3 regions of the Undibacterium sp. TC9W genome follow, and region 2 is predicted to be linked to each of the others. Evidence: predicted binding sites of a transcription regulator. Region 2 holds the regulator's gene; each other region holds the start of a gene.

Region 1 (5,830 bases), on a different contig from region 2:
GGTCGACGTGGTCCGGGACTTCTCGAACGGATGTCTCGCCGGTATCGACGATTTCGATGTCATGCCAGAGCAGCTCCGTACGTGCGTCCACCTCGACGATGTTTCCGAGCACAGCCTCGATGACGTCAAGTACATGTCCGGTCGTGATCGTCAGGAAGCTCGCCCCGGATGCAGCCTTGTTGAAATAGTCATAGTTACTTGGCGATTGGGGACCATAACCGAATGTAGTCGCATTAACACGCGCCGACAGCAAGCGACCGAGCTTTCCAGCGGTCACCAGCTCTGCCGCACGGCGGACGGCGGGACTATGGCGTCCTTGCAAGCCAATAGCTGTGTGCAACGATCCGACTGCGGCCGCCATTTCTTCGGCCTCGGCAACCGTTACACCTAGTGGCGACTCACAATATACAGTCTTGCCAGCCTTTAGGGCGGCAACCACGAGTTTCTTGTGCTCTGGCACTTTCACGGCGATAGTGACGACGTCGATGGTTTCGTCACTGATCAGTGCATAGGGATCAGCATACCAGCGCTCCGCCCCAAAGGTCTCGGCCGCTGTCTTTGCGCTCTCTTCCCGGCGTGTAGCTACTGCGGCGAGTACCAGCCCGGGCTGCGACTGAATAGCAGGGATATGGGAGGCACCCGCCCAACTAGCCTTCGTATCCGCACCGATAATGCCTATGCGTAGCTGTTTTAATGTCATGCTAAATACTCCTAATGGATGAAAGTTAAAGTGGTAGTCGAGGATCGGAAAGGTACTCGCCCGCTTCTAGATTCCTAACTATGTGACAATGTTACCCTCCGGATTCAAGCACTGTAAGGTGGAAATCCAAGCATAAGTGGTAAGCCATAGTTTACAATCAGGTAATGGACCCATCGCTGCTTCCCTCACTTGCCTGGTTCGCCCACATCGCCCACCACGGTAGCTTCACTCGCGCTGCTGAAGAAATGGGTTTGTCCCGGGCTGCCCTGTCACAGAATCTCAAATCTCTCGAACGTCAACTCGGTGTGAGACTTCTCAATCGCACCACCCGCCATATGTCTTTGACGGAGGACGGACAGAAGCTGTTCGACACGCTAAGGCCCGCTTTGCGTGACATCGAATATGTGATCCAGACGATGGGTGACACGCGCGATGCACCTTCTGGTATGGTCCGGATCAATACATCGCGGTTGGCAGCGAAAGCTCTGATAGAACCCCATCTTGCTGAGTTCCAGGAGCGCTACCCAAAGATCACTCTCGAACTTGTCATGGCAGACTCGCTGTCGAACATCATTGCCGAAGGCTTTGACGCTGGCATCCGCTTGGGGCAAGGCCTGGCCGAACATGTCGTTGCCATTCCCCTCACTCCAGCCCTGTCCATGGCAGTGGTGGCCTCACCCGCCTATCTGGCGCGCAATGGTGAGCCAATGATCCCTGGGGATCTTGCAAAGCACAACTGCATCAACTATCGGTTTTCGGGCACAGGTGCCATGCACGACTGGGATTTTACCGAGCCTGGAGAAAATGGCCGCCACTTTACACAAATGGTGACTGGACGGCTAACGACCAACGATGACCAGAGCATGACTCGGATGGCGCTGCAGGGGCTTGGATTGATTCAGATCGTCGACGTCGCGGTTCAGAAACCCCTGTCTGAAGGGCTCCTGGTTCGGGTTCTGAGCAATTGGACCTACAAACACGCCGCCTTCTACTTGTACACGCCCTCCCGAGAACACATGGCACCGAAGGTGCGTGCGCTGATCGATTTTCTAGTCGAGAAGCGTGAGGAAATATCGCTTCTCTAGAGATTGTCATCTATTATTTGGCCGAGCGAACCTGTCGCATAACATCCTGCGCGTAATGCAACTGCTAATGCCTATTACTATGCAATCACTGGCACTAAAGCCATTTTCGACGGCAAGCATACAGAGCAATAAAGTTCAGAGTTAAGTGGATTTCGACAAATGAGTAATAATTGGTTGACTGCCAATACTTCGCTGTAAAATCCCCCGTTCAGCAATCAATGCAAAAAGTCGCTTGCATAAATCACTGTTTTTTTATACAGTACTGCAAATCGCAGGAAATTAAGCCAGTATTCCTTTTTCCACCCGCCGCTTATTGAATGAAAGAATGTATGGACGATAAGAAACCAGAAAATGCCTCAGAAAAAGCAAAGGCACTTGCAGCAGCGCTGGCACAGATAGAAAAGCAGTTTGGTAAAGGTTCGGTCATGCGTATGGCCGACGGTGAAGTGGTGGAAGAGGTGCAGGTTGTTTCTACTGGCTCCCTGGGCCTGGATATCGCACTGGGTGTTGGTGGCTTGCCACGTGGCCGCGTCGTTGAGATTTACGGTCCTGAATCTTCTGGTAAAACCACATTGACGCTGCAGGCGATTGCTGAAATGCAAAAGTTGGGCGGTACTTGTGCGTTTATTGATGCTGAGCATGCGCTGGACGTTGGATATGCGCAAAAACTGGGTGTGAATCTGTCTGATTTGCTGATTTCCCAGCCTGATACAGGTGAGCAAGCACTGGAAATTACCGATGCGCTGGTACGTTCCGGCAGTGTCGACCTGGTTGTGATTGACTCGGTCGCGGCCTTGACGCCACGTGCCGAGATTGAAGGGGATATGGGTGATTCTTTGCCTGGCTTGCAAGCACGTTTGATGTCCCAGGCTTTGCGTAAGCTGACAGGTAGTATCAAGCGTACCAATACGCTGGTGATCTTTATTAACCAGATCCGTATGAAGATTGGTGTCATGTTTGGTAGTCCTGAAACCACGACAGGCGGTAATGCGCTGAAGTTTTATGCTTCCGTACGTCTGGATATCCGCCGTACTGGCTCTATCAAGTCCGGTGATGAAGTGGTGGGTAATGAAACCAAGGTCAAGGTTGTCAAGAACAAGGTCGCGCCACCATTTAAAGAAGCTCACTTTGACATCATGTATGGCGAAGGTACTTCACGCGAAGGTGAGATTCTGGATCTGGCAGCTGATGCCAAGATCATAGAAAAAGCCGGTGCCTGGTATAGTTATAATGGCGAACGTATTGGCCAGGGTAAGGACAATGCACGTACTTATCTGAAAGAGCGTCCCGAGCTGTCATTTGAAATTGAAAACAAAGTGCGCTTGCATCTGGGTGTGCCTTTGTTGATGCCGTCGGCAGTGACGGCTGAATAAGTTTTAACAACGTTAGCACCATAGTCTTGAATCATGCCGGTTGGTAGCTACCAACCGGCATTTTGCTTTTAAAGTATGAAGAAACCAACCATTAGCCTGAAAGCCCGCGCCTTGCGCTATTTATCTATGCGTGAACATAGCCGCATGGAGCTGGAGCGTAAGCTGGCACGCTATGCGGAAGAGGGTGATGACGTGGCTGCCGTGCTGGATTTTCTGGAGGCGGCCAAGTATTTATCTGGTGAGCGGTTTTCTGAATCTTTGGTTAACCGGCGGCAGATGAGGTTTGGCAATAACCGCATTTTGGCGGAACTGCAAAGCCATGGCCTGGATGCGCAGGATATCGAAAACGTTAAAGAAGATTTAAAAGAGTCTGAGGTAGAGAGGGCGGTTCAGGTCTTGCACAGGAAATTCCGGCATGCGCCGCAAGATCATCAGGAAAAAATGAAGCAGGCGGCATTTTTGCAGCAGCGGGGGTTTTCCAGCAGGGCGACGCAGGCGGCCATGCGGATGTCGCGGGATGAGGATGTGGAGTAAATGCAGGGTAACGGCATACTCAAGCAGTGTCGCCCCGGTGCAGGCTGGGGCTCAGCGGCGTTGCTTGATTTTGTTTGTCCTTGATTTATTTGTATAGACTCAAGAATCTTGAAAAAGGCTGCGGTAGATTTGGTTCTAAAGATGTTAACACGATGAACTCCTGCCTGCGTACACCGCTGTCCGGAATAATGTTTTTGACAGACAATAACGAGTAAATTCGCTCCCTTTCAAGGGTATGTCGTCGGGGTGTAACAAAGCATGCTTTGTTCCGACAGAATCTAAGTCGCCTATAAGCGGCGCAGTGGACGGCTTAGGGTGGGGATGGGTTTAGGTCGATTGACGATAGACGAATTTGCGTCGGAAACCCATCCCCATCCCAACCATTCCACCGCGCCGCTTGCAAGCGGCTTAGATATTTGTGGCACAAAGCTTCGCTTTGCGAATTCCCGCAAATCTCCCCTTGAAGGGGGGGAGCTTCAAGCATGACCGTTTGCAAATAATATTCATTTGCAAAATTAAGTCTCATACTCAGAAAAATCGCTACGAAACTGCTTGTACTTGAGGTACAAAACGAGTCAAGGCAATTATTCCGGACAGCAGTGTGCCTGCGCAGAAATGACGAAGTGGAGGATATTTTTATTATTAAATACCAGACATTGATTGAATTTCGGATATTGGGCTGATGGACCGCAGCTTTGTGAGCCCAGTCCCTACCTGCAAAGCAAAAACTTCCGGCCCCAACTTTGAAATAGATATCAGTTTACAATTTGAGTGAGCACGGCTTTCAAATACATATCGATATTGTAAGGAAAGAAATTTACCTGATATTCACCCGGTTTTCTTCTCCCAAACCACAAAAAACTTAATTTTCTGCTTAGATTTCTGCATAAGCATACTCAGAAAACTGCTTAAATTGTAGTCATATGATGAGTTCGCGGCTGGTCTGTGCTACACTCTGATGGTTTTTTTGCAGGGCCGCAGGAGCGGCTGTTATCGTAGAAGCTGCGGTAACGACACGCAATTGTGGCTATTTATTCAGTAATTCCGGTTTAGCCGCCAGCAGGCATGATGCCCTTATCTTCGTCAATCAACAGACGCGCCCTGAAGCACACGCGTACTATCCAGATCGAAGCGTTCGCGCGCGATGATGGATTGTGGGATCTTGACGCCCGTATCACTGACTATAAGCCTCGCGATATCACCCTCGCATCCGGCGTGCGCCCGAATGGCAGCGCGCTGCATGACCTCAGTCTGCGTATTACCATTGATTTGCAATTGACCATCGTTGATGTGGAAGCGTCTTCGGATGCGGTACCTTATCCGGGTTATTGCGAAGTCATTACCCCAGATTATAAAAAACTCATCGGTTTGAATTTGTTAAGACAGTTCCGCCAGGGCGTGAAAGAGCGCATGGCTGGTGTGCATGGCTGCACCCATCTGACGGAAATGGCGCAAATTCTGCCTACGGCTGCTGTCCAGGCTTTTGCCGGGGACGTGATCGATACGCGCGACGGTGCTACTGATCACGGCCAGCAGGCGCACCAACCTTTTCAACTTGATCGCTGTCACGCCCTTCGTACTGACGGGCCGGCGGTTGTTCAATATTACCCACGTTGGGCAAAAGCATCGCCTGACGTGAAATCACCCAGCTAGTTTGTTTGTTTAATTATTTATACCTCAGTGTCTGAAGGGAAGTCGTATGAAAATTCATGAGTATCAGGGTAAAGAAATCCTCCGCAAATTCGGAGTGACAGTACCACGCGGTATTCCATGCCTGTCTGTTGACGAAGCTGTCAAAGCGGCTGAAACGCTGGGCGGACCAGTCTGGGTTGTTAAAGCACAGATACACGCCGGTGGCCGTGGCAAGGGTGGTGGCGTGAAAGTCGCTAAATCCCTGGAACAAGTGCGTGAATACGCTGACGCGATTCTGGGCATGCAACTGGTCACGCATCAGACCAGTGCTGAAGGTCAAAAGGTTCGTCGCCTGTTGATCGAAGAAGGCGCAGACATCAAAAAAGAACTGTATGTCAGTATGGTCACTGACCGTATCAGCCAGCGCGTGGTCTTGATGGCCTCCAGTGAAGGCGGTATGGATATTGAAGAAGTGGCAGAAAAACATCCAGAACTGATCCACAACC
Region 2 (5,830 bases):
GTGCGCCAACATTGTTAACCAGTATTTATGAAAGGTGCGCCATGACGACTACTCTGATTACCGAACAAACCCAATTGCCGTTGTTGCCACTGCGTGATGTCGTTGTATTCCCGCACATGGTAATCCCCCTGTTTGTGGGCCGCCCCAAATCCATTAAAGCCTTAGAAGCCGCCATGGATCAGGGTAAGAGCATCATGCTTGCCGCCCAAAAAGCCGCTGCCAAGGATGAGCCTTCGGCAGATGACATTTACGAAATTGGCTGTATTGCCAATATCCTGCAAATGCTGAAATTACCCGACGGTACCGTCAAGGTATTGGTCGAAGGTGCGCAACGTGCGCGCATCAGCAAGATCCATGATTCTGAATCGCATTTCTTTGCTGACCTGACACCTATCGCCGTCGATGAAGGTGATGAGTCAGAAGTCGAGGCTATGCGCCGTACTATCGTTCAGCAATTTGACCAGTACGTCAAACTGAACAAAAAAATCCCACCAGAAATTCTGGCATCCCTGTCTGGCATTGATGATGCTGGTCGCCTGGCTGATACCATCGCCGCGCACCTGCCTTTGAAGCTGGAACAAAAACAAGTCATCCTGGAAATTTTCAGTGTGGCAAAACGTCTTGAGCATTTACTCGGTCAGCTCGAAGGTGAGCTTGATATCCTGCAAGTCGAAAAACGTATCCGCGGTCGCGTCAAGCGCCAGATGGAAAAGTCCCAACGCGAGTATTATCTGAACGAGCAAGTCAAGGCGATACAAAAAGAGCTGGGCGAGGGCGAAGAGGGCGCTGATATTGACGAGCTGGAGAAAAAAATCCTGGCCGCCAAAATGCCTAAAGAGGCCCGCGACAAAGCACAGAATGAGTTGAAAAAACTCAAAATGATGTCGCCTATGTCGGCAGAAGCTACTGTCGTGCGTAATTACATCGATACCATCGTCAATTTGCCATGGAAGAAAAAATCCAAGGTCAACAATGATTTGACGAATGCTGAAAAAGTATTGGAAGACGAACACTTTGGCCTGGATAAGGTCAAAGAACGCATCCTGGAATATCTTGCAGTACAACAGCGCGTCGATAAGCTGAAAGCACCTATCTTGTGTCTGGTAGGTCCTCCAGGTGTGGGTAAAACCTCGCTGGGGCAGTCCATCGCCCGTGCCACGAACCGCAAGTTTGTGCGCATGGCCTTGGGTGGCGTGCGTGATGAGGCAGAAATTCGCGGTCATCGCCGTACTTACATAGGCTCCATGCCGGGCAAGATTTTGCAAAGTCTGTCCAAGGTTGGTGTGCGTAATCCTCTGTTCCTGTTGGATGAAGTCGATAAGATGGGTGCCGATTTCCGCGGTGATCCTTCATCGGCTTTGCTGGAGGTATTGGACCCTGAGCAAAATCACACTTTCTCGGACCACTATATCGAAGTCGATTTCGATTTGTCCGACGTCATGTTTGTGGCGACGTCCAACTCCTACAATATCCCGCCAGCTTTGCTGGACAGGATGGAGGTGATACGTCTGTCAGGTTATACCGAAGATGAAAAAACCAGCATTGCACAGCGTTATTTATTGCCTAAGCAAATCAAGAACAATGGTTTGAAAGAAGGCGAAATTACTGTGGCTGAGAGTGCAATACGCGACATCATTCGCTATTACACCCGTGAAGCTGGCGTGCGTTCGCTGGAAAGGGAAATCTCCAAGATTTGCCGCAAGGTCGTGAAAATGCTCTTGCTGAAAAAGACCGAGAAAAAAGCCACGGTCAATTCAAAAAATCTGGACAAGTACCTGGGTGTGCGCCGCTATGACTTTGGTGTTGCCGTCAAGGATAACCAGATTGGTCAGGTAGTTGGCTTGGCCTGGACTGAAGTTGGTGGTGATCTATTGACCATAGAAGCTGTAAACATGCCAGGTAAAGGTGGCGTCATCCGCACAGGTACTTTGGGCGATGTCATGAAAGAATCGATAGAAGCAGCCCGCACAGTGGTACGCAGCCGCGCCAAGCGTCTGGGTATCAAGGCGGATGTGTTCGAGAAGAGTGATATCCATATCCACGTACCAGAAGGTGCAACACCAAAAGATGGTCCATCTGCCGGTATTGCCATGACGACTGCTCTGGTCTCAGTGTTTACTGGCATCCCGGTTCGTGCTGATGTTGCCATGACAGGTGAAATCACCTTGCGTGGTGAAGTATTGCCTATCGGTGGCCTAAAAGAGAAATTGCTGGCTGCTCATCGTGGTGGTATCAAAACAGTATTGATACCTGAGGAAAATGCCAAGGATCTGGCTGAGATCCCGGACAATGTCAAAAACAAACTGGAAATCATCCCGGTACGCTGGATAGACAAGGTCCTGGAAATTGCACTGGAAACTCAGCCTGTTCCTTTGGTGGATGAGCCTGTTTCTGTGGCGGCTGCAACGCCGGCTACAGCGCCGACGGAAACTCCTGCAGACACGACGGTTGTTAAGCACTAAGTTTTTGAAGTAACAGCTCGTTGCTCTGAAATGAAAAACGTCCGGAAAGTCCGGACGTTTTTTTATGCCTGTCGCTTATCTCGCCTGAGAGTGAGTCACTTAATGGGAGGATGTAAGGTGGGCTTGTCAGCAGGCAGAAGCAAATAAGCTTGAGATTCTGCCCGGGCGTGAAGTAAACGAGAGGGTAAAATCACGCCCAGGCTGACCTCAAACCCAATTGCGCATGAGGCCGACAGCCAGGCCTTCCAGCGCGAAATCTTCTCCTGCGTCACCAATCTTGATGACAGGGTAATCCGGGTTCTCTGGCATCAGTTCTATCAGGTTGCCAGTTTTTTTATAGCGTTTGACGGTCACATCATCACCGAGGCGGGCGACGACGATCTGCCCATTGCGGGCACTGTCTGCCTTTTTAACCGCCAGCAAGTCGCCATCAAGTATGCCAGCGTCACGCATGGACATGCCACGTACCTTCAGTAAAAAGTCTGGTTTGGCAGAGAACAGGGCGGGATCTACGTGGTAAGTAGACTCAATATGTTCACTTGCCAGTATCGGCGAGCCGGCTGCAACCCGGCCAACCAGTGGCAGGGCTAGTTGCAGCAGAGCAGGGTGGGGCAAGGCCAGTTGCTTGCCTGTGATATGGCTAGACAACTCTGACTCCAACAAACGTATGCCGCGTGAAGTGCCAGCAGCAATTTCTATAACGCCTTTGCGTGCGAGGGCCTGCAGATGTTCTTCTGCCGCATTGGTCGAGCGAAACCCCAGTTCTGTCGCAATCTCGGCACGGGTGGGAGGAAAGCCCGTGTTTTGAATGGCATCTTTGATCAGGTTCAGGATTTGTTCCTGGCGGGAAGTAAGTTTGAGCATGGCGTTTTCTAGTGTTAAGGTGCTGTATATACAAGCAGTCTGTATTTTTATACAGTAAAGCTGAATATGCAAGTCAAAATGAGCGCAATTACTGAGAAATGTGAAAAAAATACCTCATTTACCTTGAGGAATTGGCAGATAAATTGCCTAAGTCACTGATCTAATTGATCAATATGAAAAACTAGGTTATTATTGTCGGCTTTCCTCTTCCCGCACTCGTCTTGACGCCGAGGCGGGCTATTTTTATTGTCCACAAGGAGAATATATGCGTCATTATGAAATCGTATTTATCGTACATCCAGATCAGAGCGAGCAAGTTCCTGCAATGATCGAGCGCTACAAGGCAAGTGTTGTAGCCCGTGGTGGTCAAATCCACCGCGTTGAAGACTGGGGCCGTCGTCAATTGGCTTACATGATTCAAAAACTGGCAAAAGCACACTATGTTTGCTTGAACATCGAATGCGATGCTGAAACTCTGCTCGAGTTGGAAACAGCATTCAAATTCAACGATGCTGTCTTGCGTCACCTGACAGTCAAATTGAAAAAAGCAGAAACAACACCTTCTCCTATGATGAAAGCTGTTCAGAAAGAAGATGCTGCAAAAGCGCAACGTGTTGAAGCGCCTGCTGCTTAATAATTGACAAAGGTCGCGTAAAAAAATAGTGAATCAGCTGAAGCTCGTAGCCCGGATTGTGGAAAAAAGCGCATTGCGCTACACCCCGGCCGGTATCCCGATAGCTTCTGCTACCTTGATGCATAGCTCAGAAACTCGTGAGGCGAACACAGTTCGGCAGGTCGAGTTTGAGATTTCTGCGATGGCTGCTGGTGAAATATCACAGCGTTTTGCAGAAATTGCCCTGGAGTATCCCATGGAATTCACCGGTTTTTTAGCGCGCAAAAATCGCAATAGCAAAAGTCTCGTTTTTCACGTCACTGAATTCGAGACACATTTACTAGATTAGGAGCCAAAAATGGCATTCGGTAAAAAATTCGACAAAAGCAAATTGAAGCAAAAGCGTCAACAACAAAACCCTTTGTTCAAACGCAAAAAATTCTGCCGCTTCACAGCAGCACATGTAGAAAAAGTTGACTACAAAGACATCGACACACTGAAAGATTTCGTGCAAGAAAACGGCAAAATCATGCCAGCGCGTTTGACCGGTACAAAAGCGCTGTATCAACGTCAAGTAGATACTGCAATCAAACGTGCACGTTACCTCGCGTTGCTGCCATACACTGATTTGCACACAGCGTAATTGACGACAAGGTAAAGGAGAAAAATATGCAAGTTATTCTGTTGGATAAAGTCGTTAATCTCGGCAATCTGGGTGATGTAGTTCGTGTTAAAGACGGCTATGCACGTAACTTTTTGATTCCACAACGTATGGCTCGTCGTGCTACGACAGCTGCAGTTGCTGAATTCGAAGCAAAACGCGCTGAACTGGAAAAAGCAGCGGCAGCCAAATTGGCAGCAGCTCAAGCTCAAGGTGAAAAACTGTCCGGTCTGACCGTACAAATCACTCAAAAATCTGGTGTAGATGGCCGTTTGTTTGGTTCCGTCACTAATGCTGATATCGCTGAAGCCCTGACTAAACAAGGTTTCGCAGTAGAGAAAGCACAAGTACGTTTGCCACAAGGTCCGTTGAAGATCGCTGGCGAGCACAGTGTTTCTGTTGCTTTGCATACTGACGTTGTTGTAGATGTTAATGTTGCAGTAGTAGGCGAACACGCTTAATTTGCTTTCTTGGCAAATTCAAAAAAAGCCGGGTTTTCCCGGCTTTTTTTATGCCGATGGCTGAAATTTTGGTGATTTGGCTATTTGTCACAAACTTGTCACAAACTGGTTCATTTCTCCATGCTGGGACGTTCTGATAGTCTGATTTAACGGTTATAATGCGCGCCATGAAAGCTGGTTCTGATCCTCAACTTGATGCCTTGCGTGTCCCCCCCCATTCCATAGAAGCGGAGCAATCTGTTCTCGGAGGTCTGCTGCTTGACAATGCCGCCTGGGATCGTATTGCTGACTTCATCAACGAAGAAGATTTTTATCGTTATGACCACAGGATCATTTTCCAGTGCATGGTCAAATTGATCAATTCCTCCCGTCCTGCTGACGTCATCACTGTGTATGAAGCACTGAATGGTGTGGGCAAGGCAGAAGATGCCGGTGGCCTGACCTACCTCAACGCGCTTGCGCAGAATACACCTTCGGCTGCGAATATACGCCGCTACGCTGAGATCGTGCGCGACCGCGGTGTCTTGCGCAAGCTGATTACAGTGGCAGATGAGATTTCAGGAGATGCCTTCAACCCGCAAGGGAAAGAGGTCAAGCAAATGCTGGACGCGGCTGAATCCAAGATTTTTGCGATTGCCGAAGAGGGCGCGCGTGGGGCGCAAGGGTTCCAGGCCATCCAGCCCTTGTTGACACAAGTCGTCGAGCGCATTGATGAATTGTATAACCGCGACAACCAGAACGATATTACCGGTGTGCCTACCGGTTTTGT
Region 3 (5,830 bases), on a different contig from region 2:
TGGCGCTAACTGGCTGGGGTTGTCAGCAAAGTAAAGACCAATTTCTGTGCATAGCCTCGTTATCGCGGCCAGCAGTTTTTCTGGTATCTCGGCATGAGGCTGGTAATCAGCCTCCTGCTCTTTTTCCAGTTGCAGCCAGGCGCGATACAAGCTGTCCAAAGTTTTCTTGAGTGCTGGCGGCGGTGTCTTGCGCAAGCGCTTCAGGCTATCGCGTTGCAGCTCTGCGCTATACATCTGCCGCGCCCGCGTCACCATATTGTGCGCCTCATCCACCAGCACAGCCACGCGCCAGTTGTTGACTATCGTTAAACCATGCAGCAAAGCATAGAGATCGAAATAATAGTTATAGTCGCCTATGATGACATCGGCCCAGCGTGCCATTTCTATGCCCAGATAATAAGGGCAAACCTGGTGAGCGAGAGCAACGTTGCGCAAGCCTTCTTTGTCCAGCAATTGCTGTTCAGCAGCGGCAGCACGCGCAGCAGGCAGGCGGTCGTAAAAGCCTTTGGCCAACGGGCAGGCATCACCGTGACAAGCCGCTTCAGGATATTCACAGGCCTTGGTCTTGGCGACCAGTTCCAGCGTGCGCAAGCCCATGCTTGGCGTGCTGTTCTGGATGTTGCCCAGCGCATGCAAAGCCAGTTGCCGCCCCGATGTTTTTGCTGCCAGATAAAAAATCTTGTCCAGCTTATGTTCAGCAGTGGCCTTTAACAGAGGGAACAAACTGCCTATGGTCTTGCCTATGCCAGTCGGTGCTTGCGCCAGCAGACAACAGCCGCGCGTGCTGGCTTTGTACATCGCTTCGGCCAGTTGCCTTTGCCCTGGCCGGAATGTCGCATGCGGAAAAACCATGTCAGCCAAAGCCAGATCACGCGCAGCACGGTGAGCTACTTCCTGCTCTGCCCAGGCGATAAACCGGCCACACAGCAAAGCAAAAAAATCTGCCAGTTCAGCAGCAGCCAAGTCCTGCTGCAGCACCGTTTCTTTCTGACTTTGTATATTGAAATACACCAGCGCCACACTGATCTTTTGCAAGCCCAGTTTCTGGCAAAGCAAATGTCCATACACCTTGGCCTGCGCCCAATGCAAATGGCGGTGGTTGTCTGGCATGGCACGCAAGTCGCCCAGATAGGTCTTGATTTCTTCAACCTGCTGCAAGTCGGGGTCATAACCATCAGCACGGCCACGCACATGCAAGCTGCCATGCTGACCTTCCAGCTTCACTTCACGCTGGTAGCTGCTGTTCCTGCGTAAGGCCACTGTTGCATGCCCGGCCATACCTTGCTCGGCAGTGGGTGAGGGGGTAAAGCGCAAATCCAGGTCACCTTGCTTGGCCGTGAATTCGCACAGGGCACGCACGGCGACGGTATAACTGGCGGTGCTCTCACTGCTCACTGTTCAGCCTCTTGCCACTCAAGGTAGCACACTGTCACAGGCATATCATGCGTGGCACAAAAGTCCAGCCAGCGCTTCTGGTTATCCTGCAGCTTATCGCCAGGGCCTTTGACCTCTATCATCTGGTAACGCTGCTCATGCGGCCAAAACTGTATCAAGTCAGGAAAGCCGTTGCGATTGGCGCCTATGTCCAGCAAGATGCGCTCAAAACTATGCTTTAGATGCTGCGCTGGTATGCAGGCCAGCGCCATCTCCAGCAAGTCTTCAGACAACACACTCCAGAACACAAAAGGCGACTGCAAACCAGACTTGGCCGCATAAGTTTGCCGTATGGTCTGGCGATAAGCACCTGTATCAAGCTGCGCAAAACAGGTGGCAAAATCATCCGCCCGCCGCGCCTGAAAATCAACACTCAACAAATCCGTAGGCCCACGCTGGAAAGGGTGAAAAAACGCCCCCGGTATCGCCTTGAAAATCACAGGCCAGCACAACAAACCAAACAGAGAATTGATAAGCGCATTCTCCACATAAAACACCGGCGCATCATCACTATGCAAATGATCACGCACTACATACTCGACCACATAATCTTCTTGTGGAAATGGCAGGCGCAAGGCCTGTTCTATTGGAGGCTTGCCAGCCGCTTTGGCAATTTTGGCCAGCCCCAGCTTGCGACTAAGCCGCGGTGCAATACGCAATATCTGCTGATGCTCTGCCTCACTCTCAGGCGCTTGCTGCGCCAGCGTCAGCAAATCATATGCAGCCTGCGTCTGTTCGCTTTTCTCCAGCACACGTATGGCCCGCAAGCGCGCACCAGGGTAAGTGCAGCCCGCATACACCTGCTGCGCCAGCGCCCAATCCTTTTGCTTTTCAAGGTGTTCACCAATCTGGTACAGCAAGCGGTTGCGGCGGCTGGCAATCCAGGCATTGTCCAAGTCATGCAAACCAGTCGCAGCCAGTTGCGCCAACACCTCAGGCACAGGCTGCTCCGCATGAAAAGCCTCACGGCAGGCATGCAAAGCCAGATAAGCATCTATATCCGCTCGCTTGCCAAAGCCACGCGAGGCAGCAGAAAATTCCACCTTCTCATACTGGAAAATACCCAGGTCAGACAACACAAACTCAGACCAGTCCTGATACAGATTGCCAAAAAACAGCAGCCGCAAACGGTCACACAAATCCTTGTTCAGCACTTGATAAGCCACATCGTCCACGGTACCCAAAGCGCCCGCACACCAGCCAGAAAAAGCCTGGCTACCCGTACGCCGCAAGCTAAACAAGCCCAGTTGCTCAGCCTTGGGCAATTTCTTTTCAGCAGGCGTCATCGCCAACACCAGCGCCAGCTCAGGTTTTTGCAGCAAATCAAACAAGCCAGCAATATCGACCACAGGATCAGCCTGCACCCAGTGCACATCCACCAGCGCCTGCATGGCCGCCCTGGCCTCACCAATCTCGCCATACACCAGCTTGCTGGCCCTGAACACGCAACCCTTGCGCATCACCATCCGCACAAACAAAGCCCGCGACGGTTGCGGCAGGCTACCAAACTGCGCTATAAACGCCTGCTCATCACCCGCCAACAAATCCGCATAGCGCCCACCCACCCAGTCCAGCACGGCCTGGAAGTTTTCAAGGTAGTAAAAAGGATTATCCAGATTGGCAAGCATGGGGCAGGGGAGTAGCGTTTAAATAACTGTATATGCATACAGTTTAACGCAATGTAAGAGCCGCAGTAAACCAACAAGCTAAATTGCTGGCTTAAGCGTTTACAATAACGGCTTGAAACCCCTTCCCCTTCAAGGGGAAGGCAGGGATGGGGATGGGTTTCCATCGCAGACCCAGTAGCAATTTAACCACTGAATCCCACCCAAACGCCAAAGAAGACAAAAAATGAACAAAGCCGAAGCCATCCAAATCGCCAACGATTCCCTGCAAGCCAACGTCCTCAACGAAGGCAACACCCAATTCTCCCAAGTCGTCCGCTACGGCACCGACGAAGGCTGGTGGCTCAACATCCCCCTGACCAACTTCAGAAAAGAAAACCACTTCCTCATCTGCAGCGAAAAAGCCAAAATCATCCGCCACCTGACGATCAAAGCCAACAACATCCTGAGCCCCGCCACCAAGTTCCGCGTCAAGGACGGCATCGCCGACATCTTCATCTCATCCGCCAACCCCAAACGCCTGACCGATGTGCTGCAAGGCGGCAGCAAATACAGTTTTAATAAGCATTTGGTGGATGAGCATAGGTATTAGTCTATTATGATTGACTAGATATTGTAAAAATATAATTGCAATTAAATTAATGTTAATATGTCATTTCATAAATTACTAAAATTTAGAAATGACGAAAGCAAAATTTCTCAATAGCAAAAAATCAGATCCAACGGAAGTCATCAAGAAATTACACTTGATGAAACCAGTCAAGTCGAAACTGAATGAGACGAACGTTGAACGATGGTGCATGAAGATTTCGAATTTCATGCTTATCTTCGCTACGTTGATGCTGATAATTTTGGGCGGCTTTGTCTTGTGGAACAATTATGTTCGACCACTGAATGAAACTGAAAAAGCGGTTTTACTGCTTTTTGCAGCATTAACGATGACATTGCCACTTTTCTCGATGATATTGAGTATTGTTTCAAATATCTGGGCTTTGTACAGTTTTCAAAATAATTCATTAGAATATTTTCTTAACGAAATCAAAAATGATCATCAGCATTTGGATGAATTGACGTCGTTTGCAAAAGTGGATCTGGAAGACGCACTAAAAATTATTCAACTTAAGATTACAAGAATAAGAAATAGGATGGGGTTTTTTATCGGGGGCCCAGATAAAGTAGCCTTGTTCTCATTGGCTACAATGGCATGGTCGATTCTTAAAGAATTTTCTGCTAAAGAAAAAAATGCCCCTACTTTATCAATTCTTCAATCTGGATTTTCGCTTACTACTTTGCTGCAATATGCCGCAGCTTTTTTTGCGGGGATAGCCATCGGTGCAATATTGTTACATCGACATTTGCAGCGATACATCTATCAGACTGAATTGCTGGAAATGGCAATTGCGCGAAAAGAACAAAACTTACCAGTTGAAGATAATTAACTTGAGTTTGATTGAATGGCGATATGTGAATTAATGAATGCATCAAACCCAAACTTCATCAAGATACGTCGCCGCCAGCAGCTTGTCACGCAAGGCGTAGCGAGACGACTGCATATTAACCTCGCTGGTATCGGTACGTGGTATGGGCTTAATAGCGATTGCTGCGTGCTTTAGATTGATCATGTACTTGCCAGTGTCGTTGTAAGGAACGATAGTATCAATTTCAGCAATATGTGTAATCGCCGCGACAGGCGCAACCTGGTAGGCGGCGATGTATTTTAATTTTGGGATTTGTTTGGCGTTGATCCGCACAGCAAACCAGCGGTTTTTATTCAAAAACTGCTCTTTAAAACCATCTTCACGCGCGGGGATGACAATGGTGTCGAATGTGCCGCTCTCTGAACCTACAGCTTGCACCTGCTCCGTCACATCCTTGATCTTGGGGGGCGTGAATGCATTAATGCCCAGCATGGGCAAGATCAACAGCATGTCCGCCAGAAAAGCCTGTGCAGTTGCTTTCGCTGCTGGTGACATGGTCGGTTCAGTAGGCGTATTCTTGTTAAGTAAAATGGAGCGGTCATACTTTTTAGCCAGTGCAAGTAGTGCTGATTCAAGGTATTGCACCTCGGTCTTGCCGATTTTATGGTTGCGGTCGAAAAAGTACACGCCCCAGACCCAGCCTTCTTTGTTGGTAACATGGTTCTTTAATCTGTCACCCACCGGATCGGCTTCACCGATATAAATAGTTTCTTCAGCGGCGTTGCCAACCAGGATATAGATGCCTGCTTGCGTATAGCCAGGTTCCTGCTTTAGGCTGCCGACCAGTTCTTTGGTGAACACCACGCCATAGCCGGACCAGTTGGATTTGTCCACGTGGCGAATCGCCTCCGGGTCACCGGTAGTGGCAAACAGGGTAATGGAAAATGGTTGCATTGCGTGTTTCCTGATCTTAAATCATTGCCTTCAAGGCAGTTTGTTGTTGATAACTTGCGGTTGCGAAGATTTACGCTACTGGTCGTCTCACCAGATCAAAAATTGTTTTCGCAAATCCGGCATGGCGTATCGGGTCTGACAATAACTGCATCTTTTGGTTTTGATGTGCGTCGTCACTATCGAGGATTGCATCATCCAAAGCTCTGGAAAAATCACCCAGCATGGCTTGTTCGGCGCTGTTGTTGGCGATCTGTTGCATGACGATGGTATTTTCCATGACCTTGTCGCGAATGGTGAAGGCATAGTTCACCATGTCCTGGTCAGTCAAGTGGTCGGTGATGAACAACTCGTTAAGCCTGTGAATGATCTGTGACAAGAATTCGGTTTTCTTGTCTTTGG

The links. Region 2 encodes LexA, which represses DNA repair genes until DNA is damaged. Its sites were predicted from a motif close to ACTGTATNNNNATACAGT; they were not measured.
Region 1: the regulator LexA is predicted to act here: its motif matches at 2,029-2,046, upstream of recA (recombinase RecA).
Region 3: the regulator LexA is predicted to act here: its motif matches at 3,088-3,105, upstream of ACO0LN_RS27735 (VRR-NUC domain-containing protein).

What each region holds. Positions count from the first base shown of each region.
Region 1 is NZ_JBMPPJ010000036.1:6,153-11,982, reverse strand. It holds gene ACO0LN_RS28890 (Gfo/Idh/MocA family protein) at 1-700, opposite strand, end outside; gene ACO0LN_RS28885 (LysR substrate-binding domain-containing protein) at 865-1,785, shown strand; gene recA (recombinase RecA) at 2,115-3,158, shown strand; gene recX (recombination regulator RecX) at 3,234-3,692, shown strand; gene ACO0LN_RS28870 (DUF2889 domain-containing protein) at 4,761-5,345, shown strand; gene sucC (ADP-forming succinate--CoA ligase subunit beta) at 5,377-5,830, shown strand, end outside.
Region 2 is NZ_JBMPPJ010000005.1:332,735-338,564, reverse strand. It holds gene lon (endopeptidase La) at 42-2,462, shown strand; gene lexA (transcriptional repressor LexA) at 2,670-3,326, opposite strand; gene rpsF (30S ribosomal protein S6) at 3,592-3,960, shown strand; gene priB (primosomal replication protein N) at 3,989-4,288, shown strand; gene rpsR (30S ribosomal protein S18) at 4,298-4,582, shown strand; gene rplI (50S ribosomal protein L9) at 4,609-5,061, shown strand; gene ACO0LN_RS09370 (replicative DNA helicase) at 5,229-5,830, shown strand, end outside.
Region 3 is NZ_JBMPPJ010000032.1:28,319-34,148, forward strand. It holds gene ACO0LN_RS27730 (helicase C-terminal domain-containing protein) at 1-1,395, opposite strand, end outside; gene ACO0LN_RS27735 (VRR-NUC domain-containing protein) at 1,392-3,062, opposite strand; gene ACO0LN_RS27740 (hypothetical protein) at 3,286-3,651, shown strand; gene ACO0LN_RS27745 (hypothetical protein) at 3,740-4,498, shown strand; gene ACO0LN_RS27750 (GIY-YIG nuclease family protein) at 4,541-5,431, opposite strand; gene ACO0LN_RS27755 (type I restriction endonuclease subunit R) at 5,502-5,830, opposite strand, start outside.